One region of the Mesorhizobium sp. WSM4904 genome, then DNA from elsewhere that is predicted to be linked to it. Evidence: predicted binding sites of a transcription regulator. Region 1 holds the regulator's gene; each other region holds the start of a gene.

What was found. The regulator PhoB, encoded in region 1, activates phosphate uptake and scavenging genes when phosphate is short. The targets are predictions, from matches to a motif close to TGTCATNNANCTGTCAT.
Region 2: QAZ47_RS05350 (alkaline phosphatase) is a predicted target of PhoB. The motif match lies at 5,435-5,451, and genes of this name have one in related genera.
Region 3: QAZ47_RS26265 (LTA synthase family protein) is a predicted target of PhoB. The motif match lies at 4,656-4,672, and genes of this name have one in related genera.
Region 4: QAZ47_RS23445 (RNA degradosome polyphosphate kinase) is a predicted target of PhoB. The motif match lies at 4,492-4,508, and genes of this name have one in related genera.

What each region holds. Positions count from the first base shown of each region.
Region 1 is NZ_CP121354.1:1,817,421-1,825,194, reverse strand. Features, by position in the region: gene QAZ47_RS08630 (ROK family transcriptional regulator) at 17-1,258, shown strand; gene phoB (phosphate regulon transcriptional regulator PhoB) at 1,561-2,250, opposite strand; gene phoU (phosphate signaling complex protein PhoU) at 2,270-2,977, opposite strand; gene pstB (phosphate ABC transporter ATP-binding protein PstB) at 2,996-3,799, opposite strand; gene pstA (phosphate ABC transporter permease PstA) at 3,796-4,647, opposite strand; gene pstC (phosphate ABC transporter permease subunit PstC) at 4,651-5,637, opposite strand; gene pstS (phosphate ABC transporter substrate-binding protein PstS) at 5,704-6,762, opposite strand; gene QAZ47_RS08595 (response regulator) at 7,413-7,774, opposite strand, start outside.
Region 2 is NZ_CP121354.1:1,112,226-1,119,999, forward strand. Features, by position in the region: gene QAZ47_RS05315 (YgcG family protein) at 1-47, shown strand, start outside; gene QAZ47_RS05320 (TPM domain-containing protein) at 54-692, shown strand; gene QAZ47_RS05325 (GNAT family N-acetyltransferase) at 829-1,335, shown strand; gene ppa (inorganic diphosphatase) at 1,557-2,090, shown strand; gene QAZ47_RS05335 (hypothetical protein) at 2,366-2,956, opposite strand; gene QAZ47_RS05340 (TetR/AcrR family transcriptional regulator) at 3,247-3,864, opposite strand; gene QAZ47_RS05345 (MFS transporter) at 3,943-5,226, shown strand; gene QAZ47_RS05350 (alkaline phosphatase) at 5,523-7,097, shown strand; gene QAZ47_RS05355 (hypothetical protein) at 7,309-7,578, opposite strand.
Region 3 is NZ_CP121354.1:5,398,574-5,406,347, reverse strand. Features, by position in the region: gene QAZ47_RS26275 (alpha/beta fold hydrolase) at 1-1,251, shown strand, start outside; gene QAZ47_RS26270 (MFS transporter) at 1,353-2,603, shown strand; gene QAZ47_RS26265 (LTA synthase family protein) at 2,658-4,586, opposite strand; gene fabD (ACP S-malonyltransferase) at 4,884-5,837, shown strand; gene fabG (3-oxoacyl-[acyl-carrier-protein] reductase) at 6,139-6,876, shown strand; gene QAZ47_RS26250 (acyl carrier protein) at 7,125-7,361, shown strand; gene fabF (beta-ketoacyl-ACP synthase II) at 7,396-7,774, shown strand, end outside.
Region 4 is NZ_CP121354.1:4,880,173-4,887,946, forward strand. Features, by position in the region: gene QAZ47_RS23435 (serine hydrolase) at 1-530, opposite strand, end outside; gene ppx (exopolyphosphatase) at 608-2,143, opposite strand; gene QAZ47_RS23445 (RNA degradosome polyphosphate kinase) at 2,140-4,335, opposite strand; gene QAZ47_RS23450 (zinc-finger domain-containing protein) at 4,573-4,818, shown strand; gene QAZ47_RS23455 (FAD-dependent monooxygenase) at 4,847-6,073, shown strand; gene QAZ47_RS23460 (amino acid ABC transporter ATP-binding protein) at 6,546-7,349, opposite strand; gene QAZ47_RS23465 (amino acid ABC transporter permease) at 7,427-7,774, opposite strand, start outside.

The sequences.
Region 1 (7,774 bases):
GACCGGGAGGAGAAAAATGTCGGTCGGAATCCGCCACGACGACCTGCGCCGGCGCAACCGCGCCATGGTGCTCTCGGCCGTGCGCCGCGCCGGCCAGCCGTCGCGTACGGAGATCGCCGCGACCACCGGGCTCAGCCACTCGACCATTTCGGCAATTTCCTCGGACCTGATCCAGGAAGGCATCCTGGCCGAGAGCAAACCGAGCGAGGCGGCATCGCTGAAGCGCGGCCGGCCGCAGGTCGGCCTCGCCCTCAATCCCGAGGCGGCTGCGGTGGTGACGGTGGTGCTGTCGCTGAATTTCCTTTCCGTCGCCGTCATCGACTATGCCGGGCAGGTCATCGCCGAGGAGCAGCGGCGCCTCGATACGCTGACCATGCCGCGCGACGAGCTGATCGGCGAATGCGTGGCGATCGTCCGGCGCCGGCTGGAAGACCCTGACCTCGATGTCCGCAGCGTCGCCCGCATCGCCATGGGCATCCAGGGCATCACCGATTCCCATGCGCGGGCAATGCTGTGGTCGCCGATCACGCCTTTGACCGACATCCCTTTCGCCGACATCCTGGAAAAGGAATTCGGCATCACGGCCACCATGGAGAACGACTGCAACATGATGGCGGTGGCGCTGCAATGGCGCGACCCCAACCGCTATCGCGACAACTTCATTGCTATCCTGCTGTCGCACGGCATCGGCATGGGCCTGGTGCTGAAGGGCGAGCTTTTCACCGGCACGCATTCTTCCGGCGGCGAGTTCGGCCACATGATCCATCGTCCAGGCGGCGCGCTCTGCCGTTGCGGACGCCGCGGCTGCGTCGAGGCGTATGCCGGGAACTACGCCATCTGGCGCAGCGCCATGAAGATGAGCGAGGACGCCGAGCCGGTCGACGTCGGCGACGCCGACATGCGGGCGCTTGCCGCCAAGGCGCGGGAGAAGGACGGCCCGGAGCGCGAGGCATACCGGCGGGCGGGCGAGGCGTTGGGCTTCAGCCTCGGCAGCCTGTTCGCGCTGATAGACCCGGCGCCGGTTGCCATGGTCGGCGTCAGCGCCGCCGCTTTCGACCTGATCGAGCCGTCGCTGCGCGAGGCCATCGCCCAGACCGCCGGTGGCCAGCACTCGGAATCGATCTCCTTCGACACCGAGCCGAACGAACTGCCGCTGATCCGCGAAGGCTGCGCCATGCGCGCACTGACCTTCGTCGACCAGGAGATTTTCGCCCCGGGCGTCCAGGCAAGGGCAGGCGCCGGGAAGAATGTGGCCTGAGCGGCTTTCCGAATCGCCGGAGATTAGCGAAGGCCTTTTGAGCTTTCGTCATTCCAGGGCGGAGCAGGAGCGAAGCTCCGTCGCGAAGACCCTGGAATCCATGCCGTCACCTTGATCGAAATGCGCAGCGGAGCAGAATTCTGCACCGCAGTGCCGCGTCGACGTCACGGAATGGATCCTCGGGTCTGCGCCGCGTCGCTTCGCTCCTTGCTCCGCCCGTGGATGACGAAGCACGAGCGTCTCAGCTACTCACCAACGCATGCGATCCGGTAGCGGACGCGTCAATTCCACGAACGGTGCGCCTAATCCTCGCGGATTGCGTATCCCGCGCCGCGGATGGTGCGGATGACATCGGGCATGCGGCCGTTGTTGACCGCCTTGCGCAGGCGCCCGACATGCACGTCGACCGTGCGCTCGTCGATATAGATCGTCTCGCCCCAGACATTGTCGAGCAACTGGCTGCGCGAGAACACCCGGCCGGGATGCCGCATCATGAACTCGAGCAGCCGGAACTCGGTCGGACCGAGCCTGATCTCGCTCTTCTTGCGGTAGACGCGGTGCGATTCGCGGTCGAGCACGATGTCGCCGACCTTGAGCACGCTGGAAAGCACCTCCGGCTTGGCGCGGCGCAACAGCGCCTTGACCCTGGCCATGAATTCCGGCGTCGAGAACGGCTTGACCAGATAGTCGTCGGCGCCCGTCGAGAGGCCGCGCACCCTGTCGCTTTCCTCGCCGCGCGCCGTCAGCATGATGATCGGCAGCCGTTCGGTCTCGGGCCGCATCCTGAGGCGGCGGCAAAGCTCGATGCCGGAAACCGCCGGCACCATCCAGTCGAGCACTAGGAGATCGGGCACGTTCTCCTGCAGGCGGATCTCGGCCTCGTCGCCGCGGGTGACCACCTCGACCTGATAGCCTTCGGATTCGAGGTTATAGCGGAGCAGCACCCCCAGCGGCTCCTCGTCCTCCACCACCATGATGCGTGGCGCGATCATTTAGCAGGTACCTTCGTTGTCAGGCCGCCGGCGCCGACATCGCCGTCTCGTCCTGCTTCGGACGGTTCGCGGGCAATTGGGTGCCGGTCAGCACATAATAGGCATTCTCGGCGATGTTGGTGACGTGGTCGCCGATGCGCTCCAGATTCTTGGCGCAGAACAGGAGATGCGTGCAGGCCGTGATGTTGCGCGGATCCTCCATCATGTAGGTCAGGAGCTCGCGGAAGACGGAGGTGTATTTGACGTCGATGCGCTCGTCGTCGTTCCGGAGCTTGGCGAGCGCCGTGGCGTCGCCCGCCGTGTACTCCTCGATCACGCCCTGGACCTGGATCAGCACCAGCTGCGCCATCGAGTCGATCGAGTGCGACAGGTCGCGCGGCGCGGCGCTGACGCCGACGGAGCCGACGCGCTTGGCGATGTTCTTGGCGAGATCGCCGATGCGCTCGAGGTCGCCAGCCATGCGGATCGCGCCGACCACGCTGCGCAGGTCGTCGGCCATCGGCTGGCGCTTGGCGATCAAGGTGATGGCGCGATCGTCGAGCTCGCGCTGGCGCGCGTCCATGATGGCGTCGTCGGAGACCACGCGCTGCGCCAGCGCGTTGTCGGAATTGAGCAGGGCCTTGGTCGACGCGCCGACCATCGAGCCGGCGAGATCGCCCATGTCACGGATAAGCTGGCTGATCTGCCTCAGATCCTCGTCGAAGGAAGCGACCGTATGGGCCATGATTATGTCCTCGTATGAAACTCAGCCGAAGCGGCCGGTGATATAGTCCTGCGTGCGCTTCTCGCGAGGCGAGGTGAAGATCTTCTCCGTCCGGTCGAACTCGACCAGCTCGCCGAGATACATGAACGCCGTCTGCCGCGACACGCGCGCTGCCTGCTGCATGTTGTGGGTGACGATCACGATCGTGTAGTCGGCCTGCAGCTCGTCGATCAGCTCTTCGATCTTGGCGGTCGACAGCGGGTCGAGCGCCGAGGCCGGCTCGTCGAGCAGGATGACCTCCGGCTTCACCGCCACGGTGCGGGCGATGCAAAGCCGCTGCTGCTGGCCGCCGGAAAGGCTCTGGCCGCTGGCGTTGAGCTTGTCCTTGACCTCGCCCCAGAGCGCCGCGCGCTTCAGCGCCGACTCGACGCGGTTGTCCATCTCGGCCTTGCTGATCTTCTCGTACAGCCTGACGCCGAAGGCGATGTTCTCGTAGATCGACATCGGGAACGGCGTCGGCTTCTGGAACACCATGCCGATCTTGGTCCTGAGCAGGTTGAGGTCCTGCGAGCGGTCGAGGATGTTCTTGCCGTCGAGCAGCACCTGGCCTTCCGCGCTCTGCTTCGGGTAGAGCTCGTAGATGCGGTTCAGCACGCGCAGCAGAGTCGATTTCCCGCAGCCCGACGGCCCGATGAAAGCGGTGACGCTGCGCTCGGGCAGCGACAGGTTGATGTCCTTCAGCGCCTTCGACTGGCCATAGTAGAAGTTGAGGTTCTTGACCTCGATCTTGGCCTTCTCGACGGCCGTGTCGGCTACGTTAAGGTCGGTGGACAACATCGGTTTCATCTGTCCTCTCTGCGTCCGGTAAGGCTGCGGGCGAAGATGCTCAGCCCGAGAACCGTCAGGGTTATTATGAGTGCGCCCGTCCAGGCCAGTTGCTGCCATTCCTCATAGGGGCTGAGCGCAAATTGGAAGATGGTCACCGGCAGGCTGGCCATCGGCGCGTTGAGATTGCTCGACCAGAACTGGTTGTTGAGAGCGGTGAAGAGCAGCGGCGCCGTCTCGCCGGAGATGCGGGCGATCGCCAGCAATATGCCGGTGACGATGCCGGAAAGCGCCGCGCGATAGGCGACCGAGCGGATCACCACCCAGCGCGGCGCGCCGATGGCGGTGCCGGCTTCGCGCAAAGCGTTGGGCACAAGGTTGAGCATGTCTTCGGTGGTGCGCACCACGACGGGGATCACCAGGATCGACAGCGCGACGGCGCCGGCTATCGCCGAGAAATGGCCCATCGGCCGCACCATCAGCTCATAGACGAACAGGCCGACGATGATCGACGGCGCCGACAAGAGGATGTCGTTGATGAAACGCACCACCGTGGTGAGCCGCGAGAAGCGCCCGTACTCCGCCATATAGGTCCCGGCGAGCACGCCGATGGGCGTGCCAACGACGATGCCGATGATGGTCATGATGATGCTGCCATAGATGGCGTTGAGCAGGCCGCCGGCGTCGCCGGGCGGCGGCGTCATTTCCGTGAACACCGCCAGCGAGACGCCGGAGAGCCCCTTGTAGGCCAGCGCTCCAAGGATCAGCGCCAGCCAGGCGAGGCCAATGCCCGCCGCGACGACGCATAGCGCCATCATCACGGCATTCTTGCGCTTGCGGCTTTGGTGGAGCGATGCGGCGGTCGACATCGGTCAGGCTCCCGTGCGGCTATCGATGCGCAACAGCATGTAGCGTGCGAGCGCGAGGATGATGAAGGTGATGATGAACAGGATCAGGCCGAGCGCCACCAGCGACGACGTATAAAGCTCGCCGTCCGCCTCGGTGAATTCGTTGGCGATGGTGGCCGAGATCGTCGTGCCCGGCGCGAACAGCGAGGCGCTGATGCGGTGCGCGTTGCCGATGACGAAGGTGACCGCCATCGTCTCGCCGAGCGCGCGGCCGAGGCCGAGCATGACGCCGCCCATGATGCCGACGCGGGTGTAGGGAATGGTCACGCGCCGGGTCACTTCCCAGGTCGTGCAGCCGATTCCGTAGGCCGATTCCTTCAGCACCGCCGGCACCGTGTCGAACACGTCCTTGGTGATCGAGGTGATGAACGGCAGCACCATGATGGCGAGGATGAGCGACGACGTCAGCAGGCCGATACCGTAGGGCGGACCGGCAAACAGGCTGGAGAGCCCCGGTATGCCGTGAAAAATGTCGATGATGAAGGGCTGTATCGTCGTCTGCAGGAACGGCGCGAACACGAACAGGCCCCAGATGCCGTAGATGATCGAGGGAATGCCGGCGAGCAGCTCGACCGCGATGCCGATCGGGCGCCTGAGCGGGCGCGGACAGAGCTCGGTCAGGAAGACGGCAATGCCGATGCCGATCGGAACGGCGATGATGATGGCGATGGCCGAGGTGACGATGGTGCCATAGATGGGTGCAAGGGCGCCGAAATTCTCGGTGACCGGGTTCCACGCCTCCGTCGTCAGGAAGGAGAAGCCGAACTTCGACAGCGCCTCCCACGAGCCGGCGAACAGCGAGATCGCGACGCCGCCAAGAATGACCAGCACGAGAATGGCGGAAGCGCGCGTGGCCGCCCGGAAGACCATGTCGGTGAAGGCGAAGCGGCGCACCGTCGCTTCTCTGGTCCGCATGGCAGACGATGTCACGGCTTCGGAAACGGCACTCATCGAGCCCCTCGCATTTCAAAAGGTAGACAGGAGGGCGCCGGAAGCGCCCTCCTCATTCCGTAGGAATTACATGCCGGAATAGAGCGGCTTGCCGTTGCTGTCGACGATGTCCTTGCCCCACATTTCCTCGACGCTCTTCACGACCTTGTCGGGCATCGGAACGTAGTCGAGCTCGGCGGCCATCTTGTCGCCCTTGGCATAAGACCAGGCGAAGAACTTGAGCGCTTCGGTCGTGGCCGCCGCATCGTCGGGCTTCTGATAGACGAGGATCCAGGTCGCTGCGGTCATCGGCCACGACTCCGCGCCCGGCTGGTTGGCGAGGATGACGCCATAGCCTGGCTGCGAGCTCCAGTCGGCGTTGGCCGCGGCGGCCGAGAACGCCTTCCCGGTCGGCGCGACCTTCTTGCCGTCCTTGTTGACCATGTCGGCATAGGTGAGCTTGTTCTGCTTGGCATAGGCGTATTCGACATAGCCGATGGCACCGCCGGTCTGCGAGACGTTGTTGGCAACGCCTTCATTGCCCTTGGCGCCGATGCCCACCGGCCACTCAACTGCCTTGTCGACACCGACCTTTGCCTTCCAGTCCGCGCTCACGTCGCCGAGATAGTATGTGAAGTTGAACGTGGTGCCCGAGCCGTCGGAACGGTGGACGACCGCGATCGCTTGGTCGGGCAGCTTGATCTTGGGGTTGAGCTTCTTGATCGCCGCGTCGTTCCAGTTGGTGATCTTGCCCATGAAGATGTCGGCCAGCGTCGGGCCATCCAGAACCAACTCGCCCGGCTTGACGCCTTCGAGGTTGACGACCGGAACGATGCCGCCCATCACCATCGGGAACTGTGCAAGGCCGGTCGACTTGAGATCGTCGCCGCCGAGCGGCGCATCGGAAGCGCCGAAGGTCACGGTCTTGGCTTTGATCTGCTTGATGCCGCCGCCGGAACCGATCGACTGATAGTTGAGCCCGATGCCGGTTTCCTTTTTGTAGGCGTCGGCCCACTTGGCATAGATCGGATAGGGGAAGGTGGCGCCGGCACCCGAGATGTCCGCGGCCCAAGCGGCGGACAGGGTGAGCGTGGACGCCGTAGCCATTGCAATCGCAACGGCCGCCGAGCGGATGAAATGTCTCATGTGGCCTGCTCCTGTTCGGAATATGGTCTCTTGGCACCGCCTTCTGACGGCGCCCGGTGAGCGCAATAGCCCTCGATTATTACAGTTGGATGACAGTTTCGTGTCAGCCGCGTAACGTCCGAACAGGGATGTCTGGAGAGGCCCGCGGCGGCCTTCGCGGACCAGCCGGAGTTTGCCGCCGGAATCAGTAACTTGTCTGACTTTTGATTAAAAAATATCCCGGCGGCCGAAATATCGGCCGCCGGGAAATAAAATCCGGACGAGAGCGCGTTGCTCGAATGCCAGAGCGGATCATGGCATAGCCATCGCCGAAAACAGGTCCGTTGGGGTAGAGTCGACGCTGTTCCTTGCCGGCGGTCGCTGCTCCCGCCCGTAACCGAGGGGCGGAATCGACAAGGAGCATTGTCTTGGCTTGGCCTCCGCTTTGGTATGGTGCGATCACACCATACGTCCGCGTCAAGCGATCAGACGGCCCGCTGGCGGAAGCGCGCCGGCGGTCGACCGGGTAGAAAAAAGCTCCAGCCGCCGCGCATTTTCCTTGATTTGCTTCCAGACCAATTCCAGGAAAAGTGTGAGCGGTTCTCCGCCCGGAATTGCGTAAAAACAAAGAGTTAGAGCGGTTCGGCGTTTCCGTGAAACGATGAACCGATCTAGCCGGCGCTGCGACGGACCTCGGCGCCTGGACCGAGCCATCTTTCGAGCTTCTCGAGCAGCGCCTTCGGGCTGATCGGCTTCGGCAGGTAATCATCCATGCCGGCTTCCAGGCAGCGTTCGCGGTCCCCTTTCAGCGCGTGCGCGGTGACGCCGACGATCGGCACATGCGTGCCCGTCTCCTCCTCAAGCTTGCGGATGGCCGCGGTCGCCTCCAGACCGCTCATCTCCGGCATCGACACGTCCATGAGGATCATGCGCGGGTTGAGCTTGCCGAAAGCCTCGAGCGCCTTGCGGCCGTTGGCGACGATCTCGAAATGATAGCCGGTCTCGCTAAGGATCTGCGTGAACACCAGCTGGT
Region 2 (7,774 bases), 710 kb from region 1:
GCGGCGGTGGCTCGTCGGGCGGTGGCGGTTCGTCGGGAAGCTGGTGAGGGACCATGGCAACGCGACCGATCGACCCGCAGGACCATGACCGCATCGCCAATGCGATCCGCGTCGCCGAGGCAAAGACCGACGGTGAAATCTACTGCGTCGTCGCCCATGCCAGCGACGGCTATTTCTTCGCGGCCGCTTTCCTGGCGACGATCGGCATGCTCGTCGCCAGCCTTGCGGTCGCTTACGGGCTGGAGGCGTGGTGGCTGACCATGCGGCTGCCGCATTTCGTTTTCGCCCAGCTGCTGGCGCTGGCGTCCGTGCTTGCCCTGTTGTGGCTTTGGCCAGGCCTGCGTATCCATTTCGTGCCAAGACGGCTGCGCTACCGGGCGGCGCATGCCAATGCGCTGAGGCAGTTTCTCGCCCGCAACGTCCACCGCACCCAGGCGCGGACGGGGGTGCTGATCTTCGTCTCCATCGCCGAGCGCTACGCCGAGGTGGTCGCCGACAGCGGCATCAATGCAAAGGTCGGCCAGCATGTCTGGGACGGTGTGGTGCGGGACCTGACGCGGCACGCCGGCGACGATCGTCTCGCGGACGGGTTCGTCAAGGCGATCGAATCAGTCGGCGCGGTGCTCGCCGAGCATTTCCCGGTTACCGAAGGCGACGTCAACGAGCTCGACGACCACCTCGTCGAGATCTGAGGGCCGGCCTGCAAACGCACTCTGCCTGACGCGATTCCGCGCTTCCGATGCCGGCAAGTTCGCCTGTGCGAAAAGCGCGGGCGCGACAGAGCGGACTCTTTGCAATCGACCGAAGCGGGTCTATGGTTAACAAATCATGAACACGCTGACGATCGACATCCGGAAAGCCGACCCTCGCGACGCCATCGCCATCGCTGAGGTGCATCAGGAGGCATGGCGCGGCGCCTATTGCGGCATCATCCCGCACCGGACGCTGACGGCCATGATCAACCGCCGCGGCCCCGACTGGTGGGCGAACGCGATTCGCCGCGCGGCCACCGTGCTGGTGGTCGAGATCGGCGGCACGATCGCCGGCTATGCGACGATCGGCAAGAACCGCGCCAAGGAACTGAGGCAGCAGGGCGAGATCTACGAGCTCTACCTGCGCCCGGAATATCAGGGCATCGGGCTCGGCAGCCGGCTGTTCAAGGCGGCGCGCACGCGCCTTGCCGACCACGGCCTCAGGGGCCTGGTGGTGTGGGCGCTGGAAGACAATTACAACGCTTTAGCCTTCTATGCCGGCAATGGCGGCCGCGATATCGCCGAAGGCGTGGAAGTCTTCGAGCAGAAGGCGCTGAAGAAGGTCGCGTTCGTCTGGGAATGACGGGCACCGCCTGAAGCGCCGAGCCCGAAACGGATTCAGGCGACGCGCCCCACGTCTCTGTCGGATGCATGCCAAAGCCGCCGCGCGCCTCTGGGCGACATGCATCGGGTTACAATCCATTACAAAGTGTGCGCTTCCATCAGCGTTCAGCACCATTCGCCGCATTGCACCATGACGCGCGCCCCGCTATCGGTCTCACAAGATTTGAGAGGGATTGAGCCATGCGTATCGCAGCGATTGCCACCGGAAAGAACCCGCCCGAGGACGTCAACGTCATCATCGAGGTGCCGATCGGCGGCGAGCCGATCAAGTACGAGATGGACAAGGAGGCCGGCACGCTGTTCGTCGACCGCTTCCTGCACACCTCCATGCGCTATCCCGGCAATTACGGCTTCGTGCCGCACACGCTGTCGGGCGACGGCGACCCGATCGACGTCCTGGTCTGCAACACGCGCGCGCTGGTGCCGGGCTGCGTCATCAATGTGCGGCCGATCGGCGTGCTGATCATGGAGGACAATGCCGGCCAGGACGAGAAGGTGATCGCGGTGCCGTCGCCGAAGCTGACGCTGCGCTACGAGAACGTCACCGAATACACGCACCTGCCGGAAATCACCCGCCATCAGGTGCAGCACTTCTTCGAGCACTACAAGGATCTCGAACCCGGCAAATGGGTCAAGATCGAGGGCTGGCACGATTCCAAATACGCCAAGAAGATGATCGTCGACGCGATCGAACGGGCGAAAGCGGCGAAGTAGGGCGAGGCGGCAGCCAACGCCCGCGATGGGGCTTGGGCAAAGCCCCCAACGTCCCATGGCGAAGCAGGAGCGCAGCTCCGTCGCGAGGACCCTGGGATCCGTGCCGTTACCTCGATCGTAGAGTGCAGCGGTGTAGAATTCTGGACCGCCGCAACGCTTCAAAGTCACGGCATGGATTCCTTGGGTCTACGCCGCGTCGCTTCGCTCCTTGCTTCGCCCAAGGATGACGAATGCGCGAGCCTTCGCCGTCTCACACTTCATCGGGCGCAGTTCAGCTAATTGTCCACCCGGCCGAAGTCCGGCACCTTGCCGATCACCTCGCGCTTGTCCTTGCCGCAGGCAAAACCCTTCGCCTTCTCGTCGGCGAGCTTGCGCGCCTGGTCGTTGGCTTGAGGGTTGCCGGTGGCGAGCACCAGGCCGACGGTGCAGCCTTCATGCGCCTCCGGCTGTGCTACTTTCGCGACGACCAGCACCTCGGTCGGCTTGTTCTCGTTCTCGGGATTGCTGATCTCGCGACGGTGGATGACCGCGAAGGGCACGGCCTTGTCGCCATTGGTTTCGATCCGCCACTCGACCTTCGGGCCAGCGGTGTTGAGCCCGGAAAAACTCTCCCAGACGGCGGTCATGTCGTCGGAGGGAAAGCCGTAATAGACGGACTCGCGAGCGTCGTCGTAGCCGATCAGCACCGGATAGCCGCGATAGCCGGCGCAGGCGAGGCTCGCCCAGTCGCCGTCGCCTTCTTCCGACTGCGCATAGGTCACGCAGTCCTTCTTCCAGTCGAGACCGGTATAGGCGCTGGAGATGTCGCCGGCATGGGCCGCCTGGCAGAAGCCGGCGAGGGCAAGCGGGATGAGAAGCGCACGCATCGCTGACAACTCCGGGAAAGGGTGTTTGAGCGTAGCGTCAAAACTGGCGCAGGCCTAGGGCGCGGGGGTTGCCAAACGTCAGTTGTCGGCGTCTGCGCCGCCCCTCATCCGCCTGCCGGCACCTTCTCCCCGTATAGTGACGGGGAGAAGGGAGTTAGCGCGGCCAGCGGCACCCTTCTTGCAACGTTGGTGATTGGCGAAATTGGTTATGAGAGAATTCCTCTCCCCGTCACTATACGGGGAGAGGATGCCGGCAGGCAGGTGAGGGGCAGCGCCAGCGTTCGAAAACTTCATTTCTTCAAGCTGGCCTCGATCAGGAGATCGGCGTTGCGGGCGACCGATGCCGCCGGTCCGCCGAGGCCGAACAATTGGCCGCTGATATAGGCGCCCTCGATCAGAAGCAGCAGCCCGTCGCCGAGCGTGTCCGAGTCAGCAGCGCCCATCGTCGCGGCCATGGCGCGCAGGCGCCGGCGCAGTTCCTGCTTGTTGTTCTCGCTGACGACGCGCGCCGGATGACCATGCTCGGGATATTCGACCGCCGCATTGGTCATCCCGCAGCCGCGATAGTCGGGCTTTTGCGTGCGCTTGCCGACGCGGGTGAGGAAGGCGATGATCTGGGCGCGTGGATTGCCCGGATGCGCATCGACCGCTTCGTCGAAACGCTGCCAGAATTCGAGGTCGTATTGGCGCAGATAGGAAGCGGCAAGCTCGTCCTTGGACGGGAAGCTGCGGTAGAGGCTGGGCTTGGTGACGCCGGCGCGCCTGACGATCTCGTCGACGCCGATCGCCCGGATGCCTTCGCGGTAGAACAGGTCGCGCGCCACGTCGAGGATCTTGTCGGCGGCCTTCGGCGCCGGCGCTGCGGGCGCGTCGTTCATCGACGCTTCAATTTTATTGTCCGATGGCATTCAACAAACTCGCTTGACAATGTTACTGACCGGTACGTATGTATGGCGCCACCTAATTGCAACGTACCGGTCAGTAACATGATAGCCCAGTCCCGTCCGTTTGGCCAGCGCTACGCCTTCGTCGTCGTTGCGGTCATTTTTCTCTGCCTGCTGATCGCCGCCGGGCTGCGCTCCGCGCCCTCCGTCATGATGCTGCCGCTGGAGGCGAGCTTCGGCTGGCGTCGCGACGTGATCTCGATGGCTGCCGGCGTCGGCATCCTGCTCTACGGGCTGACCGGGCCGTTCGCCGCGGCGCTGACGGAGCGCATCGGGCTGCGCCGCACGCTGCTCGCCGCGCTGCTGATCATGTCGGGCTCGACCGCGCTCAGCCTGCTGATGACCGAGCCCTGGCATCTCTTCATCACCTGGGGCGTATTTTCCGGCATCGGCTCCGGCGCGGTGGCGAGCGTGCTCGGCGCCACGATCGTCAACCGCTGGTTCAAGACCAATCGCGGCCTGATGATGGGCCTGATGTCGGCGTCCAGCGCCACCGGCATGCTGGTGTTCCTGCCGCTGATCGCCTCGCTGGCCCAGGCCGGCGGCTGGAAGCCGGTGGCGATTGCCGTTGCCATTGCAACTGCTGCCCTGGTGCCGATCGTGTTCCTGCTGATCCCGGAGCGCCCGGCCTCGATCGGCGAGGTCCGCTACGGCGCCGACGCGGACGACGTGCCGCCGGTGTCGCCGGCCTCGCAGGGCAATTTCCTGACACACACGCTCTCCACGCTGCGCCGTGCCGCGAGTACGAGAGTGTTCTGGTATCTGTTCGCCACCTTCTTCGTCTGCGGCTTCACCACCAATGGTCTGGTCGGCACGCATCTCATCGCCTTCTGCGGCGACATGGGCATCGGCGAGGTGCAGGCAGCCGGGCTGCTGTCGATGATGGGCATATTCGACCTGATCGGCACGACGCTGTCCGGCTGGCTCACAGACCGCTTCGATCCGCGCAAGCTGCTCGGCGTCTACTACGCCGTACGCGGCCTGTCGCTGATCTACCTGCCTTATTCCGGCTTTTCGGCGGTCAGCCTGATCGTCTTCGCCGTGCTCTACGGGCTCGACTGGATCGCCACCGTGCCGCCGACGCTGAGGCTCGCCAACGAAGCCTTCGGCGACCGCAGCGGACCGATCGTCTTCGGCTGGATCGTCGCCGGTCACCAGGTGGGCGCGGCGGCAGCGGCTGCCTTCGGCGGCACCATGCGCGAACTGCAGGGCAATTACGAGCTCGCCTTCATGATCGCCGGCATGACGGGCATCGCCGCGGCGTGCATCTCGCTGCTGATCAATACGAGCAAGCCGGCTTTCGAGCCGGAGCCACAGGCGGCTTGAGGTGCTTCTTTTCCTTCTCCCCTTGTGGGAGAAGGTGGCCGAGCGAAGCTCGGCCGGATGAGGGGTGTTGGAAGGATCGCTGCGCCGCAGAACTGAGCGCTTGAAACACTTGTTTTTCTGCGCCTCGTTCCTTCGCGCACCCCTCACCCGTCTCGGCGCTGTCGCGCCGATTCACCTTCTCCCACAAGGGGAGAAGGAAGATGTCGACTGTTATCAAAACTTCATGGTTTCGATATGCGCCTGAAACATTGAGGCGAGAGCTTGGCGGTCCCGTTCAACGCCGTCCGGAGACAGCCATGAACAAGCTCTCGTTGACCCGCCGCGCTTTCGTCACCTCAGCCAGCGCCTTTGGCCTCGTCGGCGCCTCCGGCCTCGCGCTGCCTTACTATTCCCGCGCCAATCAGCGGCCGGCTTTCACTCATGGCGTCCAGTCCGGCGATGTCGACGCCACCTCCGGCATGGTCTGGACCCGCACCGACCGCCCGGCGCGCGTGATGTATGAAGTGTCGACGACGGAGAGCTTCGCCGACGCAGTCAGGCTCGCGCCGCTCGATACCTCGCCCGCCAGCGACTACACGGTGAAGCGGCTGCTCACCGACCTCGCCGCCGACCAGGACATCTTCTACCGCATGACTGCGGCCGACCTTTCCGACGTCAACGCCGTCTCCGAGCCGATCGTCGGCCGCTTCCGCACCGCGCCGGCCTCGAAGCGCGACGTGCGCTTCGCCTGGTCGGGCGACACCGCCGGCCAGGGCTGGGGCATCGACGAGACCGGCATGAAGACCTATTCGACCATCGCCAAGCACACGCCGGACTTCTTCCTACATTCGGGCGACACGATCTATGCCGACGGCGCCATGAAGGACGAGGTCGACCTGCCCGGCGGCGGCAAGTGGAAGAACGTCGTCATGATCGACGGCAAGCGCAAGGTCGCCGAGACGCTCGACGAATACCGCGACCAGTGGAAATACAACATGGTGGACAAGCACGTGCTTGGCCTCTCCGCCATCTGCCCGACCTTCTATCAGTGGGACGACCACGAGGTGCTGAACAACTGGTCGGATTCGAAGAACCTGACCGCTGACGACCGCTACAAGGAAAAGTCGATCCACGTGCTGGCCGCACGTGCCGCGCGCGCCTTCCACGAGATGACGACGATCCGCTACGAGCCGTCGGAGCCCGGCCGCGTCTACCGCAAGATCGCTTACGGCCCGCTGCTCGATGTCTTCTTCCTCGACATGCGTTCCTATCGCGGCCCGAACGGCCCGGACCTGGAGGAGACGCTGACGCCGAAGTCGCGCATGCTCGGCGAGCAGCAGACCAAATGGCTGAAGCGCGAGCTGGCGAACTCCAAGGCGACTTGGAAGATCATCGCCGCCGACATGCCGCTCAGCCTCGTCGTCTGGGACGACGCGGCAAAGAAGGTCGGCTTCGAAGCCGTCAGCAATCACGACAATGGCGCCCCGAAGGGCCGCGAGCTCGAATTCGCCGATCTGCTGCGCTACATCAAGAATGCCGGCATCACCAACACGGTGTGGCTCACCGCCGACGTCCATTACACGGCGGCGCACTACTACAACCCGGACAAGGCGCAGTTCCAGGATTTCAGCCCGTTCTGGGAGTTCGTCTCCGGCCCGATCCACGCCGGCACCTTCGGTCCCAACGAGCTCGACATGACCTTCGGTCCGGAGCTGAAGTTCATCAAGGCGCCGACCGCCGAGCAGGGCCAGAACCTGCCGCCTTCGGCCGGGCTGCAGTTCTTCGGGCTGGTCGATATTTCCGGCGCCACAGAGCAGCTCACCGTGCGGCTGATGGATCGCGACGACAACGAACTCTACAAGGTCACGCTCGATCCGGTACGCTCGGCTTAGGCTGCGTTGATATTCAGGTGATGCCGGCCTGCGAACGATGGTTTCCTGCGCTTCCGGTGCTCACGTACTTAAAGTACGCTCCGCTCCGGTTCTCGGAAGCCACCGTTCTCGGCTCGGCCTGACCTGAATCTCAACGCACCCTAAGCTCAACAGCCGCGTGACGCGAAAGCGTTGCGGCGACCCCGGAACTTCGGAAAGGCGATGAAGGGCGTCAATCCGGATAGCAGGTCGCGGGAACGTTCGGCCATACCGCCGCGTCGCAGTTCGCTGCCTTCTGCCGCTGCTTGAAGGCGGCGCTGACCGGGCCGGTGACGATCGGGTCGACGCCGTCGGGGGCGTCGGCGAACATCTGCTCGGCCGTCCGCGTGTCGGACGAGCGCGCCGGGTTGGCTTGCTTGAGGGCTGCCGCCGACTGCGCGGCGCCGGCCGCAACCAGCACGCCGAGCGCCGCCCAAGCGAAAACCGGACGCAATCTGGACATCTGATCGGTCATGAACATCGAACTGCCCGGCCCCTCAAAGGTTCCGCCTTGGTTAACAGAATCATTTCACACCAAGACGTTTAAGAATCAGTGACCATGTATTTGGGGCGGGGCCTCCCCTTTCGCAATTGCGAAAAACCTTGTATGAGCCGCGCAACCGAAAAAGGCGGCGCTTCTTAAGCCTGCTGCCTGCAAC
Region 3 (7,774 bases), 3.1 Mb from region 1:
TATCGCATCTGGCGCATAGACGGGCATGCTCGCGACCTCGACGTCAAGAGCGGGTCGCCACAGGCCGGCATCGTGCTCGACAATCTCCCCGGCTATCCGGACAACCTGATGCGCGGCCGCGACGGGCGCATCTGGGTCGGTCTGTTCAGGCCGCGCAACCCGGCAGCCGATTCCCTCGCCGGCAGTCCTTTCATGCGTAAGATATTGCTGCGGCTTCCCCGCTTCCTGCTGCCCGCCGGCCAACGCTACGGGCACGTCTTCGCCATCAATGAGAACGGCCAGGTCACCGAGGACCTTCAGGATCCGACCGGCGCTTATCCCGAAACCACCGGCGCGACCGAAACGGCGGACCGGCTCTACATCCACAGCCTGCATGCTCCGGTGCTCGGCTGGACCGAGTTGCGAGCGCGTAATCTGAAGTCCGCGTTCCTTGCATCTTATCTGCCACGCCGCCGGTCGCTTCCAAACCGGGGCCAAATTAAGGAGACTGCCATGTCCATGAAGACTGCAATCACTGCCGCCGCACTCAGCACTGCCGGCATGATCTCGGCCGCGCACGCCCAAGACGCGCCGTCCATCGTGCTTGTGCACGGTGCCTGGGCCAACGGATCGAGCTGGGTGGAAGTGGTGCCACTGTTGCAGCAGCACCGTCTTCACGTCGTCGCCCTCCACAACCCCGAGTCCTCGTTTGAGGCCGACGTCGCCGCAACGCGCCGCGTCATCGACGATCAGCCGGGCAAGGTTATCCTCGTCGGCCATTCCTATGGCGGCGCCGTCATTACCGAAGCCGGGAACAACGATAAGGTGAAGGCGCTCGTCTATGTCGCCGCTTTCGCGCCGGCGCCTGGACAATCGGTCAACGCCATCGTCGGGGCTGCGCCGCAGCCACCGGCATGGCAAGGTGAAATCCATGCCGATGCGCAGGGATGGCTCACCTGGTCGGCGGATGGGATGGCGAAGTACTTCGCGCCCGATATCGCCCCGAAGGCCGCGGCGCTGCTGGCCGCCACCCAGGCGCCGTTGTTCTCGGGGGCCTTCGACGGGAAGGTGACCGCGGCCGCCTACACGTCCAAGCCGAGCTGGTACGTCGTCGCCGACAACGATCAGATCATACCGCCGCAGCTGCAGCAGATTTTCGCCGACAGGATGAAGGCGACGACCATCCATGTGGCGTCCAGCCACGTGGCGATGCTGTCCCAGCCGCAGGTGGTGGCCGATGCGATCCTCGCGGCCGTCGAGGGGACCCGGTAAGGCCGCGCAGGCGGCTCGTCCCACGGGCGGCGGCGTTAGCCCCTCCCATCTGCCGCCGGTCCACCAATTTTCGCGACACATGCCCGGAAACGAGACAAGCCATGATGAACGAAGGCACTTTGGCCGCAACAGCAAAGCAAGAGCTGGATATCGAGAACGGCCACCGTGTCGTCACGGACCGGGAAAGCAGACTGGCCCTGTTCGCGCTGGCGCTTGGCACCTTCTGCATCGGAACCACCGAATTCGCTTCGATGGGGATCATACAGCTGTTCTCGGCGTCTTTCGGCGTCAATATCCCAACGGCAACGCACGCGATCACCGCCTACGCATTCGGCGTCGTCTTCGGCGGACCCATCCTCACGCTGTTCGCCGCGCATCTCAACCGGCGCACCCTGCTGCTGCTGTTGATCGGGATCTTCATCGCCGGCAACGTCTTGTCGGCTGTGGCGGACGGGCTGGGCATGTTCGTGGTCGCCCGCTTCGTCACCGGCTTGCCGCAAGGTGCCTATTTCGGCGCCGGCGCTGTGGTGGCGTCCTACTTGGTCGGCCCCGGACATGCTGGCCGGGCCTTCGCCATCGTCATGGCGGGATTGACCATTGCCACGATCCTGGGATCGCCGATAGCCACGTTCCTAGGCCAGACCGTCGGGTGGCGGGCGACCTATCTGTGCGTCGGCGGCCTGGGTGTCGTTTCCCTGCTGTCCTTGTGGTTCCTGGTGCCGCGGAGTTCCGCGCTCGACGGTGCCTCGATCATGCACGAACTGGGTGGTTTGCAGAATGGACAAGTGTGGCTGATGATGGCGGTCGCCGCGCTCGGCATCTCCTCGATTTTCGCCGTCTATACATTCATCGGCCCCTTCGTCACCGATCTGGTGGGGTTGCCGCCTCGGGTCATTCCGCTCGGGCTGGCCGTGTTCGGCATCGGCATGACGGTCGGAAACTTTTATGGCGGGCGTCTCGCCGATGCGGATCCTAGTAGCGGCATCGTGGCCGGATACGGCTGTGCCCTCGTCGTGCTGGCGGCTCTCGGCTTCTGGGGGGTCAACTGCTGGGTTCTCTTCCCGGCGCTGTTCGGTGTAGGCGCGACGATGATGGCGGCAATCCCGACAATTCAGATCAGGCTCACCAGTCTCGCGCCGGAATCGGGCACGCTCATGGGTGCGATGAACCTCGCCTCGCTCAACGTCGCGAACGCTCTGGGAGCCTGGGCCGGCGGCCTCACGATCGGAGCCGACCTTGGCCTGTTGTCCGCAGTCTGGGCAGGCTTCGCCTTAACCACCGCCGGATTGGTTCTCTTCCTGTTGGTCAAGCGGCGCCCAGTCAAGCCGACACCATCGCTCAACAGGGTCTGATGTTGCGGGCCGACTGATTGGCTACAACTGTTCCGTCGGCTCCAACCAACACACTCAGCTCATATGCGCGATGAGCGGGACCACGGTCTCCGGGAAGAAGTCGGGCGCGGTATGGCGCTTGCCGAACATCATGTCGTACTGGATCAGCCGGAAATCGTTGATCGCCGGATCGACCTTCTTCTGCCTCGCCCAGTCGGGCGTCGCTTCGCCGGAGGGCGACAGCAGAAGGTTGCGGTCGACGACCCGGTAGCGCTCGCGCAGCGCGCCGAGGAAGCCGGTGTAGTAGGGATGGGTGATCCCGGCCGTGGTGAGGATATGGTAAGGCAGGAAGGCCGGGCTCACCGCGCCCAGGTTTTCGACCGGACCAGAGCGGTTCGACCAAATGATCAGCGGCGTGTCGTGATGGTCGAGCGCGGCCTCGGGCGTCGGCTCCTTGCGCGGCGCGACATTGTCCTTGAGGAAGCCTGTCTCGACATAGACGGGGCCGAGCGGCGGCAGATGGTCGCCGAAGAAGGCGATGATGGTCGGCCGCTCGCGCTTCTTCGCCCAGTCGATCAGGCGCTGCAGGCCGCGATCGGCATCGGCCGAGCCTTCTGCGTAGGAAAGCAGCGATTCCCGCGCCCAGCTGCTGATCGGCGCGTCGACCGCATGGGTCGGATTGTAATAGCGGTACGGCTCATAGGGCCCGTGGTTCTGCAGGCTGACCGCGAACAGGAACACCGGGTCCTCGCTGGTGTCGGCCTCGCGGATGATCTCGTCGGTCATCGCCGCGTCGGAAGCCAGCGGTCCGCGTTTTTCCATCGGCGGCAGCGTCTCCTCCGAGCGGAAGTCGCTGAAGCCGAAATCGGCATAGACGGCGCCCCGGTTCCAGAACCAGTTGGTGCCTGGATGGATGGCGCGCGCCCGGTAGCCCTCGCTTCGCAGGAAGGTCGCCAGCGACGGCGTCGGCGTGCGCACATATTGCTGGTAGGGGATCGAGCCCGCCGGCAGGAAGGCGTTGGAGAAGCCGGTCAGCGCTTCGAACTCGATATTGGCGGTCATGCCGCCGAATTCCGGCGAGAACATCGAGCCGGAGCGCAGCGCGCGCACGGTCGGGATCGGATCGGGCTTGATGCGGACGCCGGGAAGCTCGGTCGCATCCCAGAAGGATTCGCTCATCACCACGATGATGTCGGGCTTCTCGTCCGGCACCGTGGCGGCGACGCCGGGGCGCGCGATCGCGTCCATCGTCTTCTCGGAATAGCCGGGCGGCGCCGAGACATGCGCCATCGGAACGTTCATCGCGAAGGCGAGCGCAAAACCGTTCGAGGCATAATTCTCCTTCTGGTCCCACATGATCGGGATGATCTGCAGCCTGTCGCGCGTCCACGAGAAGGTGGCGTAATCCATGATCGAGACGAAGAAGGCGAGCAGCGGCACGGCCAGCGTCAGCCGCGCCAGCCGTCCCTTTCGGCTAAGGATCGGCACGCGCCGGCGCCAGTGCCGCCAGCCATAGACGAGCAGCGCCAGGCTGCCGATGATCGCCACGCCGAGCAGCGCGGCCGTCCAGGGGCGCTCGCGCACCAGGAGCGGCATCAGCGCCATGATCTGGCGGGCATAGAGGAAATCGGTCGGATAGAGCGGGTCGCCGAGATAATGCGATTTCTGATGGCCGACGAAGGCCAGCGCCAGCGTCAGCGGCGCGACGATCATCAGGCTCTGATGGCTGCGGCCGAGTACGGCATCGAGCCCTACCAGCACCAGCGCGAAGACGACGATGGTGGTCCATCCCGGCTTGAAGGGCTGCAGGAAGAAGCCTACTGTGCCGAAGAAGTCGCCGCGCACGATCCATTCGATGGCGAACACCAGGAGCGCGGAGGCAAGCAGCGTCGCGAGACCATAGCGGACGATCGGCCATCTCCGCCCCGGCAGGTAGCCGGTGGACGGATCGTCTTCCAAGAATTGCGGCACGGGCTTGGCCGCGCCTTTTCTGATCCTTGCCACGTCGCTTCCCCCGGCCCTTGCCGCGCTTCTTGCGTTCGCGCTTCGCGTCTTCCACACGCGTCACGCTTCTGTCATCGAAATGTCACGCAAAGCTAGCGCCTGTGGCGGAAATAAGAAGAGCCAGCAAACGATTCGTGAGCGGTTTTCATCAGGTGTGATCGCCAAAAAGCCTTTCGGAACAGGGACTCGGGCCGGGTTTTTGGGCTGAAATGGGCTCCGGGCGGGCAGCCCCGGGCTTGACTTGGCCGTCCGCCTTGCGTCAGAGGCAGGGAAAAACCAGTCGCTGGAGACTTGAAAATGGCCGTCGCATTCACCTTTCCGGGACAGGGCAGCCAGGCCGTCGGCATGGGCAAGGACCTCGCCGATGCCTTCCCCGAGGCGCGCCGGGTGTTCGAGGAAGTCGACGAAGCGCTTGGCGAAAACCTGTCGAAGCTGATCTGGGAAGGGCCTGAAGAGACGCTGACGCTGACGGCCAACGCCCAGCCGGCGCTGATGGCGGTGTCGCTTGCGGCGCTGAGGGCGCTGGAGTCGCGCGGCTTTTCGCTGAAGGACAAGGTGGCCTACGTCGCCGGCCATTCGCTCGGCGAATATGCCGCACTTGCCGCGGCAGGTTTCGTCTCGGTCGCCGATGCCGCGCGGCTGCTGCGCATCCGCGGCAACGCCATGCAGGCGGCGGTGCCGGCGGGCGAGGGCGCCATGGCCGCCATCATCGGGCTGGAACAGGCCGATGTCGAAGCCGCCTGCGCCGAAGCGGCGCAAGGCTCCGCCAAAGGGGCGGTTTGCCAGGTCGCCAACGACAATGGCGGCGGCCAGCTGGTGATTTCCGGCGCCAAGGCGGCCGTCGAGCTGGCGGCGAAGCTCTGCACCGAGAAAGGCGCCAAGCGGGCGTTGATGCTGCAGGTCTCCGCTCCCTTCCATTCGGCGCTGATGACGCCGGCCGCGGATATCATGCGCGAGGCGCTCGCCGGCGTGGCGAAGAGCGCGCCCGTGGTTCCGATTGTCTCCAACGTCACCGTCACGGCCACCAACGACCCGGACGAGATCGCCCGCCGCCTGGTCGAGCAGGTGGTCGCTCGCGTGCGCTGGCGCGAGACGGTGGAATGGTTCGGCCAGAACGGTGTCGCGACGCTCTACGAAGTCGGCGCCGGCAAGGTGCTGTCGGGCCTGGCGCGCCGCATCAACCGCGACATCGCCACTGGCGCCATCGGCACGCCGGCGGAGGTCGAGACGGCGCTGGCGGCGTTGGGATGAGCCCCTGCTTTCGTCATTCTTTCTAGGGCGGAGCAAGGAGCGAAGCGACGCAGCGCAGACCCTAGAATCCATGCCGTGACTTGGAAGTGCCGCCGCGGTGCAGAATTCTGCTCCGTTGCATCCTTCGGCCAATGTCACAGGATCCTTGGGTCTACGCGTCCGCTTCGCTCCCGCTCCGCCCGTGGATGACGACGGGAAGGAGGCCTTCGCTAATGTCCGACGCTTGTCTAGCGTGACTTGGACGATATGACGTATACGGAACGCGACTGCTTGCAGCCGTCTGGAAAATGAGGTTGGAAAAATGTTCGAACTGACCGGCCGCAAGGCGCTCGTCACCGGCGCATCGGGAGGCATCGGCGAGGCGATTGCCAGGGTGCTGCACAGCCAGGGCGCCATCGTCGGCCTGCACGGCACCCGTGTGGAGAAGCTGGAAACCTTGGCGAGCGACCTCGGCGAGCGCGTGAAACTCTTTCCGGCGGACCTGACCAACCGCGACGCGGTCAAGGCGCTCGGGCAGAAGGCGGAAGCCGACCTCGAAGGCGTCGACATTCTGGTCAACAATGCAGGCATCACCAAGGACGGCCTGTTTGTGCGCATGTCGGACGCCGACTGGGATTCCGTGCTCGAGGTGAACCTCACCGCCGTGTTCCGGCTCACCCGCGAGCTCACCCACCCGATGATGCGCCGCCGCCATGGCCGCATCGTCAACATCACCTCCGTGGTCGGCGTCACCGGCAATCCGGGGCAGACCAATTACTGTGCCTCCAAGGCCGGTATGATCGGCTTTTCCAAGTCGCTGGCGCAGGAGATCGCCACCCGCAACATCACCGTCAACTGCGTCGCCCCGGGCTTCATCGAATCGGCCATGACCGGCAAGCTCAACGACAAGCAGAAAGAGACGATCATGGCGGCGATTCCGATAAGGCGCATGGGCACCAGCGCCGAGGTCGCCTCGGCCGTCGCCTACCTCGCTTCCAATGAGGCGGCTTACGTTACCGGCCAGACCATCCATGTGAATGGCGGCATGGCGATGATCTAGGGCGTGTTGGGATTCAGGTCAGGCCGAGCTGAATCTCGATACGCCCCGACCGATCAAGGTCCGGCGGGCTGTGAAAACAGCCATTTCGGCTTGGACGCCCGCCTTTTTTCGTGTAATGCGGCCGGCAACCCGGCGGTTCGGGCAAAAACCGGTCCTGCGGCTTGCGTTTCCCGCAGGACCATCTTTCAGCTTGATTAGCGGCATTCCGCCCGCTAACGAAGACAAGACAACATAAGACGAGGCCCCAAATGAGTGACACCGCAGAGCGCGTCAAGAAGATCGTCATCGAGCATCTCGGCGTCGATGCCGACAAAGTGACGGAGCAGGCGAGCTTCATCGACGATCTGGGCGCGGACAGCCTCGATACGGTCGAACTCGTCATGGCGTTCGAAGAAGAGTTCGGCGTCGAGATTCCGGACGACGCGGCCGAGACCATCCTCACCGTCGGCGACGCCGTGAAGTATATCGACAAGGCCTCGGCCTGAGGCTTTCCGCGGGAATTACCGGGGAGGACCTGCGATGAGGCGAGTCGTCGTCACGGGCCTTGGCCTGCTTTCACCGTTCGGCATGGGCTTCGAGCATAGCTGGAAGGAATTGCTTTCCGGCCGCAGCGCCGCCCGCCGCGTCACCGAATTCGAGGTGGACGATCTTGCCTGCAAGATCGCCCACATCGTTCCGCGCGGTGACGGCTCCAACGGCACCTTCAATCCCGAGGCCGTGCTCGAGCCGAAGGAACTGCGCAAGGTTGGCGATTTCATCCTCTACGGCATCGCGGCCGCCGACGAGGCGCTGGCCGATTCAGGCTGGAAGCCCGAGACGCATGAGGATCAGTGCGCCACCGGCGTGCTGATCGGTTCCGGCATCGGCGGCATCGACGGCATCGCCGAGAACGCGATGA
Region 4 (7,774 bases), 3.1 Mb from region 1:
TCGGCGACGATCGGCCGATCGAGGATGAAGCGATAGCGGTCGGGAGCGTTCTCCATGGCGATCTCGCTGTTCAGCGGATCGCTGTAGGGGCGGTTTTCGTCCCACTCCATGCCGAGCGTCATCGTCAGCGCATGGCCTATGGTGATCCCGACGCGGGCCGGATCGGCGGCGAGATCGGCATATTCAGGAAACTGCGCGAAAAGCGGCGCCTCGGGCGGCGGCACCAGTCCTTTGTCGAGCGCGATGCCGTAGAGCAGGCTGACGATGCTCTTGGTCACCGAGCGCAGATCATGCAGCGTGCCGGCGTCGAAGGTGACATGCCCGAGAGGGCGCCCCCATTCCTGATCGTTGCCCTCCGCATAGTGCTCCAGGAACACCCTTTCGGAGCGGGCAGCGAGAACGACATGCAGGTCATGCAGCAGGCCGGACTCAACGCCGGCAAGCAGCTTGCGGTGGATCGCCGGATCGAAGCCGAGAGATTCGGCCGCGGCGGATCCGGACCGGGTCGGGGACGATTTTGCGATGGCCATGGGTTTTTCGCTCCGCGTTTTGCTTCACCCTCACGAAATCCCACCCGATTCAGCGCGCCCCATACGATCGAGACGCCCTATTTTACCGACATGCTCGGACCGCCTTCGACCGCCAGCACCAGGCGGCGGTTGGTGATGCGCGCGAGTTGCGCCAGCCGGCCGGCCGGGCGCTCGCCATAGAGGTCGGCAAGCGAAGCCGGCAGCACGAGCGCCAGCGCGCCGTTGCCGCGGCTCTCCCAGTTCAGCCGGGGCATCACGCCCGGCATTGCCGCCGTCAGCAGATAGATGACGCGCATCATCGCTGCCAGCACGCGGGCGCGCTCGAGCATGCGCGGCGGCGCCAGCGCCTTGATCTCCGGGGCGATTCCATCGTTGAAGACGCCGTCATGGCGATAGGCGCTGGCCAAAGCCAGATAGGCGCGGCCGGGGTGGTCGACGCCGATGAAGGAGGCGTGCGCGATGATGTTGAGAGACTGCCTGCCGCGATATTCGGGATGCGCGCGCCAGCCGATATCGGCAAGCAGGCAGGCGGCATGGCGATAGCGCGCCTCGTCCACAGTCTCGTCGATGCCGAAGGCCTTGAAGGCCTTGCCGGTCCATTCGACGAGGTCATGCGCGTGATGGACCGAACGCGAACGCAGCACTGCCAGCTCTTCGGCCGCCGAGATCAGCGGATCGGCCTTCTGCTCGGCCGCGTCGAGCAGCGAATAGAGGAAGCCCTCGCGCACGCCCTGTGCCGAGACGACGATCTTGGAGGGCTGCATCGCCGCCATGATCTCCTGCAGCACGACGGCGCCGTAAGGCAGAAGCGAGCGGCGGTTCTTGGAGACACCCTCGATGCCCCTGACCTTCTCGACCTCGCCCTTGGCCACCTGCCTGAGGAAGTTCTGGGCACTGTCGGCGGCTATCTCGTAATGATGCATGACGCCGAGCGGATAGTTGCTCATCTCCATATGCAGCCGGGCGAGGTTTCGCCAGGTGCCGCCGACGGCATAGAAGACCCTGCCCTGCCCGCCCTTGAGCAACTTCGCCCGCGCCAGTTCCTGGCGCGCGATCTTCTGCGCCTGGACGAGCGAGTTCTTGGCCATGTCCTGCAGGCGCAGGCCGCCGAGCGGCAGCGTGATGCCGTCGCCGATCGTTTCGCCATTGATGTCGATGAGCTCAAGGCTGCCGCCGCCAAGGTCGCCGGCGATGCCGTTGGCCGGGTGGAAGCCGGATATGATGCCGAGCGCCGAATAATGCGCCTCCTGGCGGCCGGAAAGCACGCGGATCTCGGTCTTGAGCACGTCCTCGGCGCGGTGGATGAAATCCGGGCCGTTGATCGCCTCGCGCGCCGCCGCGGTCGCCAGCACATACATGTGCTCGGCGCCGGCCTGATCCGAAAGCGCGCGAAAACGGCGGAACTCCTCCATGGAGCGCGTCACCGCCTCGGGATCGAGCTTGCCCGTCGAAACGATGCCGCGGCCGAGGCCGGCCAGCATCTTTTCGTTGAACAAAAGTGTCGGCGAGCGCGCCAGCCCTTCATAGACGACGAGGCGGATCGAGTTCGAGCCGATGTCGATGATCGACAGCGGCCGCCGGTCCTGGAGCCGGCCCTGGGAGACTGAAATCACGCGGCGGCGTTCTTCTTGCGGCGCTTGAACTGGGCGATGCGCCTGGGCGCATGCGATTTCAGCGCGTCACCCCGTCCGGAGAGGCTCGGATTGGTCATGAAATATTCCTGCGCGTTGAACGGTTCCTCGCCCTCCTCCAGCACGACGCGCCGGGAGGTGCCATCAGCCAATACGTCGAAACTTTGCTGGTTGTCCATGACGTTGCCGAGCATGATCTGGCCAAGCACCTGTTCATGCACAGTTGGATTGGTGATCGGCACCAGGGTTTCGACGCGGCGGTCGAGATTGCGCGGCATCATGTCGGCGGACGAGATGTAGACGATCGCTTCGTCGGACGGCAGGCCGTGGCCGTTGCCGAAGCAGAAGATGCGGCTGTGCTCCAGGAAGCGGCCGACGATCGACTTCACCCTGATGTTCTCGGACAGGCCCGGCACCTGCGGCCGCAGGCAGCAGATGCCGCGCACGACGAGGTCGACCTCGACGCCGGAGCGGCTGGCTTCATAGAGCGCGTCGATGACGATCGGGTCGACCAGCGCGTTCATCTTCATCCAGATGCGGGCTGGCCGGCCCTCGCGCGCATGGGCGATCTCATCGGAGATGTGTTTCAGGATGCGGTTGCGCAGCGTGAAGGGCGACACGGCAAGGCGCATCTCTTCGGCCGGCTCGGCATAGCCGGTTATGAAGTTGAAGATCTGCGCGACGTCGCGCGCGATCGTCGGATCGGTGGTGAAGAAGGACAGGTCGGTGTAGATGCGCGCCGTGACCGGATGATAGTTGCCGGTGCCGAGATGCACGTAGTTGCGCAACCTGCCGTCCTCGCGGCGCACGATGAGCGACATCTTGGCGTGGGTCTTCAACTCCAGGAAGCCGAAGACGACCTGGACGCCGGCGCGCTCGAGGTCGCGCGCCCAGCGGATGTTGGCCTCCTCGTCGAAGCGCGCCTTGAGCTCGACGAGCGCCGTCACCGACTTGCCGGCCTCGGCCGCGTCGATCAGCGCGCGCACGATCGGGCTGTCGTTCGAGGTACGGTAGAGCGTCTGCTTGATCGCCACCACTTCCGGATCGGCCGCCGCCTGGCGCAGGAACTGCACCACCACGTCGAAGGATTCGTAGGGGTGGTGGACGATGATGTCCTTCTCGCGGATAGCGGCCAGGCAGTCGCCGCCATGCTCGCGGATGCGCTCGGGAAAACGCGGATTGTAGGGCGTGAATTTGAGATCGTCACGCGGGATGGCGACGATCTCGGAGATCTGGTTCAGCGCCAGCGGACCGGTCAAGACGCTGATGCGGCTTGCCGAAACGCCGAGTTCGCCGGCGACGAAGTCGCGCAACTCGGCCGGCATCAGCGTGTCGAATTCGATGCGGATCACGGACCCACGACGACGGCGTTTCAGCGCCGTCTCGAACAGGCGCACGAGATCTTCCGACTCTTCCTCGACCTCGATATCGCTGTCGCGAATGATGCGGAACGTGCCGGAGCCCTTGACCTCATAGCCCGGGAACAGCTTGGAGATATAGATGCCGACCGCTTCCTCGAGCGGGATGAAGCGCACGTGGTGCTTGCGGTCGGGCAGACGGATGAAGCGCCGCAACGCCACCGGCAGGCGCAGCAGCGCGCTCATCTCCTCGCCGTTCTTGCGGTGGCGCAACTGCAGCGCCATCGAGAAACCGAGATTGGGGATGAACGGGAACGGATGCGCCGGGTCGATGGACAGCGGGGTCAGCACCGGGAAGACCTGTTCCTGGAAATGCTCTTCCAGCCAGGCCTTCTCGTCCTTGCTGAGCGCGTCGCGGGTGATGCTCTCGATGCCTTCCTTGTTGAGCAGCTCCATCAAGGTCGACAGGCTCTTCTGCTGGTCTTCCTGCAGTCGCTCGACCTCGCGCAGCAGCTGCTCGAGCTGTTGCTCGGGCGTGCGGCCGTCCGGACTCTTCAGCACAATGCCCTCGCGCACCTGGCCGGCGAGACCGGCGACGCGGACCATGAAGAACTCATCGAGATTGGCGGCCGAGATCGACAGGAAGCGGACGCGCTCGAGCAGCGGATGGTGCTCGTTCAGCGATTCCTCCAGCACGCGCCGGTTGAACTGCAGCCAGGAGAATTCGCGGTTGACGAAACGGTCGGGATTGCCGCCGTCGGGGCTTGCCGCCTCGTCGGTGATGAATTCGCTCTGTACCGGCTTCAGTTCATTCATGGTTCCTTGCCCGCAACCGTCCCTTTTGGAGCGCCATACACCGCCGGACGCGTGACCGACGCTCTAACACGCTTTCATGACGCATGATGTCACGGAATCGGTAGTTCCCCGAGGTCATGCGCTTAACCGGCTCAACTTATCCTCTGCCAGCCTTTTGCGACAGTTTCATTTCATCGATCTTGCAAACTGGCAGGTTATGATCCAGATGCAAACGGGTTCGAACTGAAGGAGACGACGATGGCAGGCGGTTCCATTCCCCATTTCCAGAACGATGCGGGCCATCCGGTCATCGACATCGGCGTCAAGGAATTCATGTGCACCGGCGCCAACCCGCCTTTCGACCATCCGCATGTATTCCTCGACATGGGCGACGACGATGAGAAGGTCTGCCCCTACTGCTCGACGCTCTACCGCTATTCGCCGAAGCTGAAGGCGACGGAAACGGAGCCTGCCGGCTGCCTCTATATCGAACAGGCCGCCTGACTAGCAGATTGCGGATGATTGCCAGATCATGACTGAAGCGCGGTCCCGGCAGGTCGTCATCGCCGGGGCCGGCATAGCTGGCCTGACTGCGGCGCTCGCCTTTGCCGAGCGCGGTTGCGTCGTGACCGTGCTGGAACAGGCCAGGCAGCTCGAAGTGGTGGGCGCCGGGCTCCAGCTTTCCCCCAACGCGACCCGCATCCTGCGCCGGCTCGGCGTGCTCGACCGCTTGGCGGTGAATGCCATCAGGCCGGAAGCGGTGGTGCTGAAGGACGCCGCCACCTTGCGCGAGCTGGCGCGGGTGCCACTGGGCCAGGCTGGGGAGAACCGCTGGGGCGCGCCCTATCTGGTCGCGCATCGCGCCGATCTGCACACCGCGCTGACAACGCGGGTGGCCGAGCAGCCCGAAATCCAACTCGTCACCGGCGCGCGGGTGACGGACATCACTGTCGAGCCGCAAAACATCGCCGTCACAGCCGAAACGGATGGCGGAAAGATCGAGGCCGCCGGACACCTGCTGGTCGGCGCCGACGGCGTCTGGTCGACTGTTCGCAGGCAGCTTGCGGGCATCGATTCAGCTTTCGGGAAGAACCGCTTCTCAGGCGAGCTCGCCTGGCGCGCCACGGTGGCGGCGGACAGCGCCGCCGGCCACGCCTTCGCGGCGATCGGCGCGGGCGACTGCGTCACCACCTTCCTGCATCCGGGCTTCCATATGGTCGCCTATCCGGTGAGCAAGGGCAGCGCCGTCAACCTGGTCGCCTTCACCAAGGGCGAGCGCATCGCGGAAGGCTGGTCCGGCCATGCCGACCCCGCCATTCTTGCCGGCGCCATGCGCGGCACGTCGGCGGCCCTGGCGCGGCTTGCCGCGCTCGCCGGACCATGGACAGCGTTTCCGATCCACACCGTCGAGCAACGGCGTTGGACGATGCCGGAGGGCATCGCGCTGATCGGCGATGCCGCGCATGCCATGACGCCGTTCGCGGCGCAGGGCGCGGCGATGGGAATTGAGGACGCCTCGATGCTCGCCAACCTGATCGCAGCCAGCGATCCGAAGCAAAGCCTCACCATCTGGGAAAAGCTCAGGCGCCCGCGCATCGAAAAGGTGCTCGGGCGCGGCGCGCTCAACCGCCTCGCCTGGCACGCCTGGGGCCCGGTGGCCATCGCCCGCAACCTGGTGCTGGCAACGCGGCCGGCAGAGAAGCTCGCCGCGGATCTGGATTGGCTTTACGGGTGGGAGGAGAAGGTTGTGAGGCGGTAGGGGCTTTTAGTGGGTGGCCGACAAAATTGGATTGGCCGGCGGGACAGCACCCCCCTCTGTCCTGCCGGACATCTCCACCACTTGGGCTACGACATGCACACATTTCCAAGCGGCTGGTCTTTGGCGATAGCGTGCATGGCTTGGCGCATGACTGTCCAACGCAGCGCTGGTCGACCCCCACTCCGTCTCGGCTTCGCCGAGCCACCTCTCCCCCGATCGACGGGGTGGAGGAAAGGCGCCAGGCTTTTTGCCGTCGACGCTCGTCCAGCAACGCTCCCTTCCTTTCCCTCCGGAGGGGGGAAAGGTGGCGCTGCGAAGCAGCGACGGATTGGGGGAACCACGTGGCAATCAAGCCTCCAGCCCGATCAGTCACGCCGGTCACAGAAGATGTGTGCATCCCCTAGACCACTTGGGGGGAGATTGGCAGCTTCGGCGCCGCCGGCCGGGCTTCTCAAAATCGCTCTCCGATCGCTCAGTGCAGGATCTGCGACAGGAACAGTTTCGTGCGCTCATGACGCGGATGGTCGAAGAACTCGGCCGGGGTGTTCTGCTCGACGATCTGTCCCTGATCCATGAAGATGACGCGGTTGGCGACCTTGCGGGCAAAGCCCATCTCGTGGGTGACGCAAAGCATGGTCATGCCTTCCTCGGCGAGGCCAACCATCGTCTCCAGCACTTCCTTGATCATTTCGGGGTCGAGCGCCGAGGTCGGCTCGTCGAACAGCATGATGCGCGGGTTCATGCAGAGCGAGCGGGCGATCGCCACGCGCTGCTGCTGGCCGCCGGACAGCTGGCCGGGGTATTTGTTGGCCTGCTCCGGGATCTTGACGCGCTTCAGGAAATGCATGGCGATTTCCTCGGCCTGCTTCTTCGGCGTCTTGCGCACCCAGATCGGGGCCAGCGTGCAGTTCTCCAGGATGGTGAGGTGCGGGAACAGGTTGAAGTGCTGGAACACCATGCCGACCTCTCGGCGCACCTCGTCGATCTTCTTCAGATCGTTGGTGAGTTCCTTGCCGTCGACGATGATCTTGCCCTTCTGATGCTCTTCCAGCCGGTTGATGCAGCGGATCATGGTCGACTTGCCGGAGCCGGACGGACCGCAGATGACGATGCGCTCGCCGCGCATCACCTTGAGGTTGATGTCCTTCAGCACATGGAACTCGCCATACCATTTGTGCATCCCGATGATGTCGATGGCGACATCGGTGGTCGAGATATGCATCTTCTTGGCATCGACCTTGATTTCTTCGGCGCTGACGGCGTTTTCGGTGGCCATGGCCAATTCCCCTTTTATCGTTCGATTTGATGCATGTCGTTGTCCCAAAACCGCTACGGGCTTTTGGGCGACATGCATCAGCGTTTGTAGCCGGTGTCGAGCCGGCGTTCGGTGTACATTGAATAGCGCGACATGCCGAAGCAGAACAGCCAGAACACGAAGGCGGCGAAGATCAGGCCGGACCTGGCGGTCTGAGGCGTCGCCCAGTTGGCGTCGGACAGGTTCTGCTTGACCACGCCCAACAGGTCGAAGATCGAGATGATGAGGACCAGGCTGGTGTCCTTGAACATGCCGATGAAGGTGTTGACGATGGCGGGGATGACCAGTTTGAGCGCCTGCGGCAGCACGATCAGGCCCATCTTCTGCCAATAGCCGAGGCCGAGCGAATCGGCGCCCTCATACTGCCCCTTCGGGATCGCCTGCAG